DNA from 3 places in the Aliiglaciecola sp. 2_MG-2023 genome. Region 1 is predicted to be linked to each of the others. Evidence: predicted binding sites of a transcription regulator. Region 1 holds the regulator's gene; each other region holds the start of a gene.
The links. Region 1 encodes sigma-54, which starts transcription at its own class of promoters, with help from an activator protein. Its sites were predicted from a motif close to GTTGGCACGNNNNTNGNNT; they were not measured.
Positions count from the first base shown of each region.

Region 2: a site for sigma-54 is predicted at 2,010-2,028, ahead of Q4567_RS15310 (kinase). Genes of this name have one in related genera too.
Region 3: a site for sigma-54 is predicted at 1,515-1,533, ahead of Q4567_RS04595 (PEP-CTERM sorting domain-containing protein). Genes of this name have one in related genera too.

Region 1 is NZ_JAUORY010000020.1:75,508-78,794, forward strand. It holds gene rapZ (RNase adapter RapZ) at 1-235, opposite strand, end outside; gene ptsN (PTS IIA-like nitrogen regulatory protein PtsN) at 232-678, opposite strand; gene hpf (ribosome hibernation promoting factor) at 697-984, opposite strand; gene Q4567_RS17295 (RNA polymerase factor sigma-54) at 1,012-2,490, opposite strand; gene lptB (LPS export ABC transporter ATP-binding protein) at 2,552-3,277, opposite strand; gene lptA (lipopolysaccharide transport periplasmic protein LptA) at 3,277-3,287, opposite strand, start outside.
Region 2 is NZ_JAUORY010000016.1:32,451-35,737, reverse strand. It holds gene Q4567_RS15320 (glycosyl transferase) at 1-206, opposite strand, end outside; gene Q4567_RS15315 (mannosyl-3-phosphoglycerate phosphatase) at 199-1,041, opposite strand; gene Q4567_RS15310 (kinase) at 1,038-1,952, opposite strand; molybdenum cofactor riboswitch at 2,203-2,375, shown strand; gene moaA (GTP 3',8-cyclase MoaA) at 2,365-3,287, shown strand, end outside.
Region 3 is NZ_JAUORY010000003.1:160,723-164,009, reverse strand. It holds gene Q4567_RS04600 (hypothetical protein) at 1-3, shown strand, start outside; gene Q4567_RS04595 (PEP-CTERM sorting domain-containing protein) at 573-1,424, opposite strand; gene Q4567_RS04590 (ThiF family adenylyltransferase) at 1,759-2,610, opposite strand; gene Q4567_RS04585 (PEP-CTERM/exosortase system-associated acyltransferase) at 2,705-3,287, opposite strand, start outside.

The DNA of each region.
Region 1 (3,287 bases):
CCCAAGTGGCAGGCAAATAATCAAGAATTTCGACTAATTCACCAGGTACCTTGGGAAGGTTTCTAACATCGATACTCACGGCCACTTGGTCATATTCATCCATAACCGTATGGGTTAGAGTCGGTAATAGGTTAACTGGGATATTGTCGACACAATAGTAACCTAAGTCTTCTAAAGACCTCAGTGCAATAGACTTTCCTGAACCAGAGCGGCCACTAATAATTATCAGTTTCATGCAACGATTGCCTCGTATAACTGAGCATTATCTTCTGCACGACGAATACGTTTCAGAATTTCCTTATCACTTAATTTTGTCGCGATGGTTGCTAAGGTTTGCAGGTGTCCGGCGGCTTTATCTTCAGGTACTAAAATTGCGAAAAATATGTCCACAGGACAATTATCCACAGCGTCAAAGTTGATAGAAGGATCACTGGTGATTAGAACTGCGACCACATCCTTTAAACCCGAAAGTCTACCGTGTGGCAATGCAATACCATTCCCGATTCCTGTGCTGCCCATCTTTTCGCGGCTAACCAGACTATTTAAAATCGTTGTCTGATCAATGTCATCGATTTTTTCTGCCGCTATCAGGCTGATAGTTTCAAGAATTCGTTTTTTACTTGTCCCCTGGACTGCACAACTTGTGCAGTCAGGGGAAAGGATGTCTTTAATTTCCATTAATTAATCTAATATATGTTAATGACGCTTAATTTTTTCCTTGTGCTTGATTACCTGTCGATCAAGCTTATCTATCAATCCGTCAATTGCTGCGTACATATCGTTGTGCTCTGAGGTTGCAAATACTTCACCTCCGCTAAGATGAACTGTCGCTTCAGCTTTTTGATTAAGCTTCTCGACATTAAGAATGACATGGACATTGTTGATATGATCAAAATGCCTTTCTAGCTTTGTAAATTTATTGTCTACATAATCTCGCAAAGAATCTGTAATTTCTACATGATGGCCAGTAAGGTTAATTTGCATATTAGCGTATTCCTTCTGTTGTTGAGCCTACAGCAGGCTCTTGCGTTGGTTAGACGGTGGGATCGATAAAGACTCCCGGTATTTTGCTATTGTCCTACGGGCGACCTGAATACCTTGGTCTGCCAGTAGATCAGCAATCTTACTGTCGCTAAGAGGCTTGGTAGGAAGCTCTGCTGCGACGAGTTTTTTAATTAATGCGCGAATTGCCGTTGAGGAGCACTCTCCTCCAGAATCAGTTGCTACATGGCTGGAGAAAAAGTATTTAAGTTCATAAATTCCTCTAGGCGTATGCATATATTTCTGTGTGGTAACACGGGAAATAGTTGATTCATGCATATCTACCATTTCTGCGACATCATTTAACACCATTGGTTTCATCATTTCAGGTCCATGCTCAAAAAAACCAACCTGCTGCTGAACAATGCAGTTTGCGACTTTGAGTAAAGTGTCATTACGACTCTCTAGACTTTTTATAAACCACTTGGCTTCTTGCATATGCGACCGAATAAATTGACTATCACTGGTGTTTTTAGCGTTCCGGCTCATTGCCGCATATTGCTGATTTACATTCAGCTTAGGCAAACTATCGGGATTTAGCTCAACTTGCCAACGACCATTTTTCTTCATCACTGAAACATCTGGAATGACGTATTCAGATTCACCGATTAACAATGAACTACCAGGGCGTGGATTGAGTGTTTGCAATAACCGCATAGCTTCTCGTAATTCGTCTTCTTTTAGACGAGTTTTACGCATTAAAGTTCGGTAATCTTTACTGCCTAATAAGTCAGCATATTCGCTGATCAATAACTTAGCTTCATTTAACCAAGGGGTGTCAGGTGCAAATTGATTCATTTGTACCATTAAACATTCTTGCGGATTTCTTGAGCCTGAACCAATAGGGTCGAACATTTGAATACGTTTTAAAACGCATTCCACCTCATCAAGTTCAACCTCTTCATGGTCGAGACTAGCAAGAACATCTTCGGTGCTGATAGTGAGGTAACCAGACTCATCAATAGAGTCGATAATTGCGATTGCTATGGCAGTATCAACTTCAGAAAAAGGCGTTAAGCGCATCTGCCACAATAGGTGATCTTGAATATTTTCGGTTGTTTCACCTTGGAAAATTTGGTCGTCATCGCCGCCACTACCACCGCTTATTGAGGCGGGGGCTGAGGAGGCACTGATATATTCGTCCCATGTGCTATCTATGGGTAATTCGTCTGGGATATCTGCTTTTTCTAATGCCTCGTTTGTATCCATGGAATCAGAACTTGCGGATACCGTCTCCTCTGAGAACTTGTCATTACTGTCTGCTAAAGCGGAATCCCCAGTAGGGATATCTGAACCGTCTTCTACTTCTAAAAGTGGATTCGATTCTAACGCTTCCTGTATTTCCTGTTGTAAATCCAGCGTTGATAATTGCAATAGACGTATAGCCTGTTGCAATTGAGGCGTCATTGTTAGTTGCTGGCTGAATTTTAATTGTAACGAGGGTTTCATTTAGTTTTTTTATTCTTACTTGTTTAGCCACAAAGCTTTGGTTAAAAACAACATACCTCTACTATAGCTTGAATTGCTCGCCAAGGTATACATCTCTGACTTGTTGATTATTTAAAACTTCTTCTGCGGTTCCAGAAGCTATCAATTCACCATGACTCACAATATACGCTTTTTCACACACGTCTAGCGTTTCACGCACATTATGATCAGTTATTAATACACCAATACCTCTATCGCGTAGGTGTTGAATTATTTTTTTTATATCGTTTACTGAAATCGGGTCAACACCAGCAAAGGGTTCATCCAATAGAATAAACTCAGGGGCGGCCGCTAATGCACGAGCGATCTCGACTCTTCTGCGCTCCCCGCCTGATAAACTCATGCCAAGGCTGTTACGAATATGGTTAATATTGAATTCATCCAATAATGCATCCGCTTGCTCTTCTCGCTGATCAGAACTTAATTCTTTTCGGGTTTGCAAAATTGCCATGATATTTTGGTAAACGGTTAACTTACGAAATATAGATGATTCTTGAGGAAGATAACCAATTCCTTTTCGTGCACGGATGTGCATGGGTTGTAAGGTTAACTCGGTCTGATCAATATAAATCTCGCCTTTATCGAGTGGCACTAACCCAACAATCATATAGAAGGTGGTCGTTTTACCAGCACCATTGGGACCTAACAGGCCAACAATCTGTCCAGTAGAAACTTCAATGCTTACATCTCGCACCACTTGCCGAGATTTATAAGACTTCGCTAAATTGGTCGCTTTTAACGTTGCCATTAAGGTTTTT
Region 2 (3,287 bases), on a different contig from region 1:
ATTTCATTTAAATAAGGAACTTTGCAAATATGATTGATGATTTCAGGCATTGCTTCGCCCTCAAGTTCAGAAAACAAACTTGGCAATAGCAGCCCTAAAGGACGTTTTTTAGAAAAGGCCAACAATTCAGATTCCATTTCATCAATGGGACGTTTTGAAAGTTGGTGTAATGTTGTGGTTATTCCGTTTTGGTAAAAATCAGCCATTTTCTGGCTCCTTTAACGTTAAATTTAATATTTTTTGAAGACATTCAGTCCAACCCTCAGGTCCTTCGAGTTGGCTATCAAACACATTTTCTGTACGTTGTAATTGCGGGTAGTCGTTAACGGGAGACTTGATGCGCACTGCAATGTCTGCAGCATCAAGCATAGCAGCATCATTTTGACCGTCTCCTAATGCAATTGAAACCCAGTTTATCTCTGGATATTGGCGTTGTAATTCACCGACAAACCAATTTAACGCAGCACCTTTATCTGTTTCTCCTGAAATATGAATAAAGCGTCCGCCTATCAGGGTTTTAGCCCCCAATTGTGTGACGCACTTGATAAATTCTTTCTTTTGTTGTTCGCTTCCAAGCCATAATACTGGTTCACCGTATAACCTATTTGCAGCCCGTTTTGCTTGTTCCGGTTCTAATCCAGTAGCATCACATATCTCGGAAAGTGTCATTTTTGAAAAGTGGGTAAATTGACCGGCAAAATCACTTTCAATTTTCTTTAGTAAACTTAACCAATAACTTTTCTTGGAGGTGAAATTGCGAACCCAATTTTTACCAACCCATTGGGTATGTGCGGGTTTTTTCTTGAAGAAACCATGTGGGATATGGATTGCCGCGCCATTTTCCACAATGAACGGACCTTGTAAGTCTAATTGCTCGGTCAATTCCTGCATTTCATCATAGGTTTTACTGGTATTCGGAATAACTGGAATATTATTTTTTTTCAAAAAAGCGAGCATCTTTTTTGCGGCTTCGTGGCTGTAAGAATGATGATCCAGTAATGTGCCATCCATATCGGTAAAAATGACAAACTGGTCGCTCATTTTATCCCCTTTACGTTGATAATTTTTCGATGTTTATCTAATTCAAATACGACATCACAGGTTTCACTAAGAGTAGCCAAACTCTGATCCGTTAGTCTTTGATAGTGCTGAATAAATCGTTTAATTTCGTTTGCTGACATAATCCCACTGTTAGCTTCAGAATTCGAAGCAGTTGCCAATTTTTGGATAAGTTTTTGTTCTTGCTGCAAGCGCCAATCAAATACACATTCAAAAGAAGGTGCTTTTAACATTACCCAAAAATCCATTAATTGATATAAGTTTTGATATTCAGTTTGCAGTTGTTGATTAACAAAAGTGCGCCAAACGCTATTGCTGTCTTCTTCAGACTCTAAGGTGTTTACCGGAACTGACAGCTGCTCGTTGGTTTGCGCAGTGACTCCCCAGCACCAACCTTCCATCAATATAATATCCACAGGCTCTTCGATGATAGGCCAATCTTCCGTTGGGAAAGGGTCGTCTGTTGCTTTATTAAACCGTGGAATGGCAAACCCAGTTTTGCGTTCCTTTAAACTGAGCAATACTTGTTTTAATAACGCTGTATCGTGGGTCCCTGGTACGCCACGGGTCGCTAATAAAGGATGTATATTTTGCGCTAACTGTTGTCGATAATCTTTTGAAAAATAAAAGTCATCGAGTGAAAGGTTTATCACGCGCAGTTGTTTTATTTCTACTAAATAGGTGAGTACCAGTTCTGTTAGGGTGGATTTACCAGAACCTTGGCAACCATTAATACCAACAAAAATCGGTCCTTCTGCACCGTCATGGTGCATTTTTAGTTTTTCAGCTAAAGGGATGAACCATGTTAGCGCAACGTCGCCAAAGTTCGCATCGAGTTGGTGTTTTTCGATAAAGGCTTCAAGTAGCCTTTTAGATTCTGTGGTTACCTTCAAAATTAGCCTTTATAGAGTAAATAATTAATTGGAATTTTCATTATCATCAAATAGAACTTACAACAAACGTGCCAATATGGTGCTAATTTTATTTATACAATTGTGCAAAATAAGATTCATTGATTTCAAATAAGCTCGATTATCTTCATCAACAATAAACAATTTGCGTTGCACCTCAATAGTGAGGTTAAATGCCATTATCAACAATGCTATACTAACGCTCAGTAAGATCTTAATATAGTAAGTGATAGTAAAAATGAAACTCCGAGCCTCTATTACTAAGTATTGAAATACAATATAGGTAGTTTTGGCCGCAACTATAATGGGTTGCCAGGGTAAATTGGGAAACTAGTTTGCCTCCCGCTACATGTTCAACAATTTGGTTGTTCGTGACTTTGGAAAGGTGTTTAACGTGTTAAAAGATAAATATGGACGTCGCTTCCATTACTTGCGGCTGTCCGTCACAGATGTTTGTAACTTCAGTTGCGACTATTGCCTTCCTGATGGTTACCAATGCGACTCCGATCGTAATTTTTTAAGTTTGTCTGAAATTCGCCAAATATGTGCTGGTTTTGCAGAGCTAGGAACTAAGAAAATTAGGATAACCGGAGGTGAGCCCTCATTACGCAAAGATCTCCCTGAGATTATACAAATTGCCGCCTCAACACCTGGTATTGAACAGGTTGCAATTACCACCAATGGTTATCGTTTAGAACAGCAAATCGACTCTTGGGTAGATGCGGGTCTGAATTCGCTGAATGTCAGCATAGATAGCCTTGATCCTCGCATGTTCGAAAGTATCACCGGACACGATAAACTCGAAACGATTTTGGCAGGTATCAGTCGTGGTATTGAACGTGGCTTAAAAGTCAAAGTAAATGGCGTGCTAATGCGCCAATATAACGGTAACGAACTCAGTGTATTTTTAAACTGGTTAAAACATACACCTATTACCTTTAGACTTATTGAATTGATGGAGACGGGTGAAAACAAAGATTTTTTCAAATTAAATCATTTGTCTGGTGAGCCAATTCAGCAGTATCTAACTGAAAACGGTTGGAGCCCAGTGATCCAAAATAACACCGCCGGGCCCGCTCAAGAATTTTGGCACCCTGATTATCAGGGTAAAATTGGCCTTATCATGCCTTACAGTAAAGACTTTTGCGCGACCTGTAATCGACTTAGAATAAGTGCAACTGGTAAGTTACACCTATGTCTTTTTGCTGATAAAGGTTTGGATATTCGAGAATATTTACAACAACAAGATACACAGCAATTACAGCGACAATTGCAAAAATTGTTAGGTGATAAAGATGCAACGCATTGGTTAGATCA
Region 3 (3,287 bases), on a different contig from region 1:
TAATACAGATAACCTTTTGTGGTTTCTTAGCTTCGCCTAATTAACCTCTCTTAGCTAGCCAGTTTCTCTTATTCAATCTTAAATATACAATATAAGTTTGATTTCCCATTATTTACACTGGTGAACTACAACTTAAATAAACTTCCATCAAATATAAGCGTAAACGATATACACATTTAAATTTGTTGAAATGTAGGCACTCAAATACAGCTACAAGCGCTTATTTTAATTTGAATAGGTATTTAGCCTTGTGAGAATTCGCATTGTCTGAGCAGTTTAAATTGCATAGAAATTAGGTTTAACTCCATATATCTAAAGATGCTCTAGAAATTCTTAGAATGAAATTGATGATAAATGAATTTGTAGGTTTTTTATGAATAGAAAGCCTTCCTTTAAAATAGCTGTGTTCAAATTATCACTATGAGTAGTTGAATGGCGGGAATGCATTTATTGAGTAGGCTGGTCTATCGTGGTTAGATTTAATAACAAAAAGCCTCGCAATAGCGAGGCTTTAAAATTCTGTTTAATGCTTATCTCTAGAAAGGATAAGCATTGGAGTGGTTAATCTTATATTAACGAGATTTGCGACGTGCAGCACCGACTAACAATAGACCCATTCCTAGCAAAGCAATTGAACCTGGCTCTGGGATACGGTCAAGAGTAAAGTCAAAGTCACTTCTTGCGAAGAAAGGGTCAGAAAGACCAAGGCCACCCAAAATATTTCCTGAACCTACGATGTCAGTCATAAAGTCATCACCAGTTGCAAAAAATGCTGACAGTGGTGATGATTGCTCTCTAAATTCATAACCTGTATTGTTGTCTAAAATTGATAAAGAGTAGTTAGCAGAACCAACGGTTGTACCTGAACTAGTAGTAGAAACTAAATCTATATTCAAAGGTGCCCCTACACCTAGAGAATCAAGTGATCTCCAGTAATCATCATCATCACCGAAACCAGCTACTAACCAAGGATCACCATTTGTTGCTTCAGCTTCACATTGTGCTGTGCCACCTAGATGACAATCAACACCAAAGTCTACTGATGGGTCTGCAAACAATGCAGCCATTGCACCAGCGCCGTAAGTTGCTTCGAAGTCAGCATTTGGACCGAAAGTGATTGCAGTACCAGTGATATCAGTAATTGTAATTGCTGAAACACCTGTTACTTCTTTGGTAACACCAAGGTCATAGATAAATGAGTTATCAATGCTAGTCACTTTCTCAAAAGAGATGAACGCGTACAACGTATCACCAACTACTAAGTCACCAGATGTTTTGATTGCACCACTGCTATCTATAACATATTCTAAATTGTCGTCTTCGAGTGCTAAAGGACCAGCTGGAAGTGGGATTGTAAGCGCACTTGCTGCTGAAGAGACCATAGCCGAAGCCAACGCTAGGCTTTTTAAACTAAATACTTTCATTGTATTTCTCCGTGTTAAAATTAATTTTTGGCTCTATACATTTTTAGCAACATTTTGAATAGCTGCACTATAAAGCACTCATATATTACTAAGCATTTACTGTGCCTACTTTTTGGATATTTTTTAAATTACTGAATATTATAGAAAAAGTTGATTTTCTGTTTGCTTTATTAAGTGGAGGAAATTACACATTGTAAAAAAAACTGACATTTTTATCGTTTAAATCGAGCTCATTAATCAACAATAATGAATTGCGAATATATTCATCTGTTATTAATTTTATAAATAGTCGCTTTGTGTACTGTTTACCTAACCAAATGGTCAATAATTTTAATTAGAGTAACTTCTTTTTGGCGATATTAAAAATTAAACGTTGTAAAAGTCCTTTGTTGCCAAAAGGGAGCCACGTTTTGACCAAAGTATTTCTGTAAGCATCGAAATGTAATCCTTTGGGAGCGCAAAGAACTTTTCCTCGGCCCAACAGAATTTTTAATACATTTGTTTCTGCTACTCCCGAACACAGTTTAACGCCCATTGGCGTAGAAGGACCTTTTTTTGCGTTAAAGTCTGCGCGGGACTCATCGACTAAATATTTCATCTGTAACATTTTAGGAGTCAAGCCAATCATAAATTTAATTAACTGTTCATTTTCTGTATTGCATGATTCAAATTGAAAATACTCTTCGTATGACATTTTACCTGGCATGAAACATAAAAAAGCACTTCCCATACCTATTGGAGCTGCAGTAACGATTGGGATATTTTTGTCATGACATTTTTGGAAAACGAGTTTACGTGCAGACAATGCAAAAAAATCTAGACTATCTACATACACATCTACATCTTCAAGGAAACGGTCGACGTTTGTTTCATCTATTCCTTGCTCAAATGAATCTACAGTGCTCTGCGGATTGATGTCTAAACATACTTCTTTCATGACTTGGCATTTCGGTCTATCTAACGTACTTATATATGCGCCTGCTTGTCGATTGAAATTATGAACCTCAAATTCGTCAAAGTCGGAAATGGCAAATCGTTGAATTCCAAGTCTGGCTAATGTCACTAAATGATCACCTCCAACGCCGCCTAAACCAGCTATTGCAATCTTTTTAGTTTTTAAAATAAGCTGTTCTTCTTCAGTTACCCAGCCTATGTTTCTTGAAAATGCTTTGTCATAGTCAAACATTATCTAAATTCTCTGCTATTAATTTTTGAGTCAAATAGAAAAATTTTGGATTTTAAATTCAAAGGTCTCTTTCCGCAGATGTCAAATGTTGAATTTACATCTGTTCATCGATTCCTACTTTAATCTTGTTCAACAGCGCTTTAAAATCCGGTTTAAGATTACCTTCGACAGATTGTGGTTGGATATAAAATGGCGCGCGTTTTCCATGGTAGTCGATCACGGGGCCAATTTGTTCGAAAGGCAACCCAACAAATCGCATACTTCTGGCTAACCTAGGTTCCACCATTACGTAACAATGATGAATGTTTTTGTTCATTAGAATTGCTGTAGCTGATAGATATAATCCAACGGCGATAAAAGGAAAACAGCGAAGTTCTGTTTCTGAATAAATTTCTTTATTAATAACCCCTAGAGCTGCACCATCGAAATTATCCATTTTTCTTCGTCTGAACTCTAAAGGGACAGCTAAACGTGATATTTCACAAATATCATCTCGATCAAAATTATTCGGGAAAAGTTCTGGCCGCTGAATCGCATTTTGGCAATAAAGCTCAATGGGTAATTTCTGGGAGTCGTTTGCTGAGGTGATTAGTCTCACCGTGCCTGCATATTGCTGACTAGATTTATGTTGGATTAAACAATGATATGCATGATCATCGAAATTATCGGTTTCAATT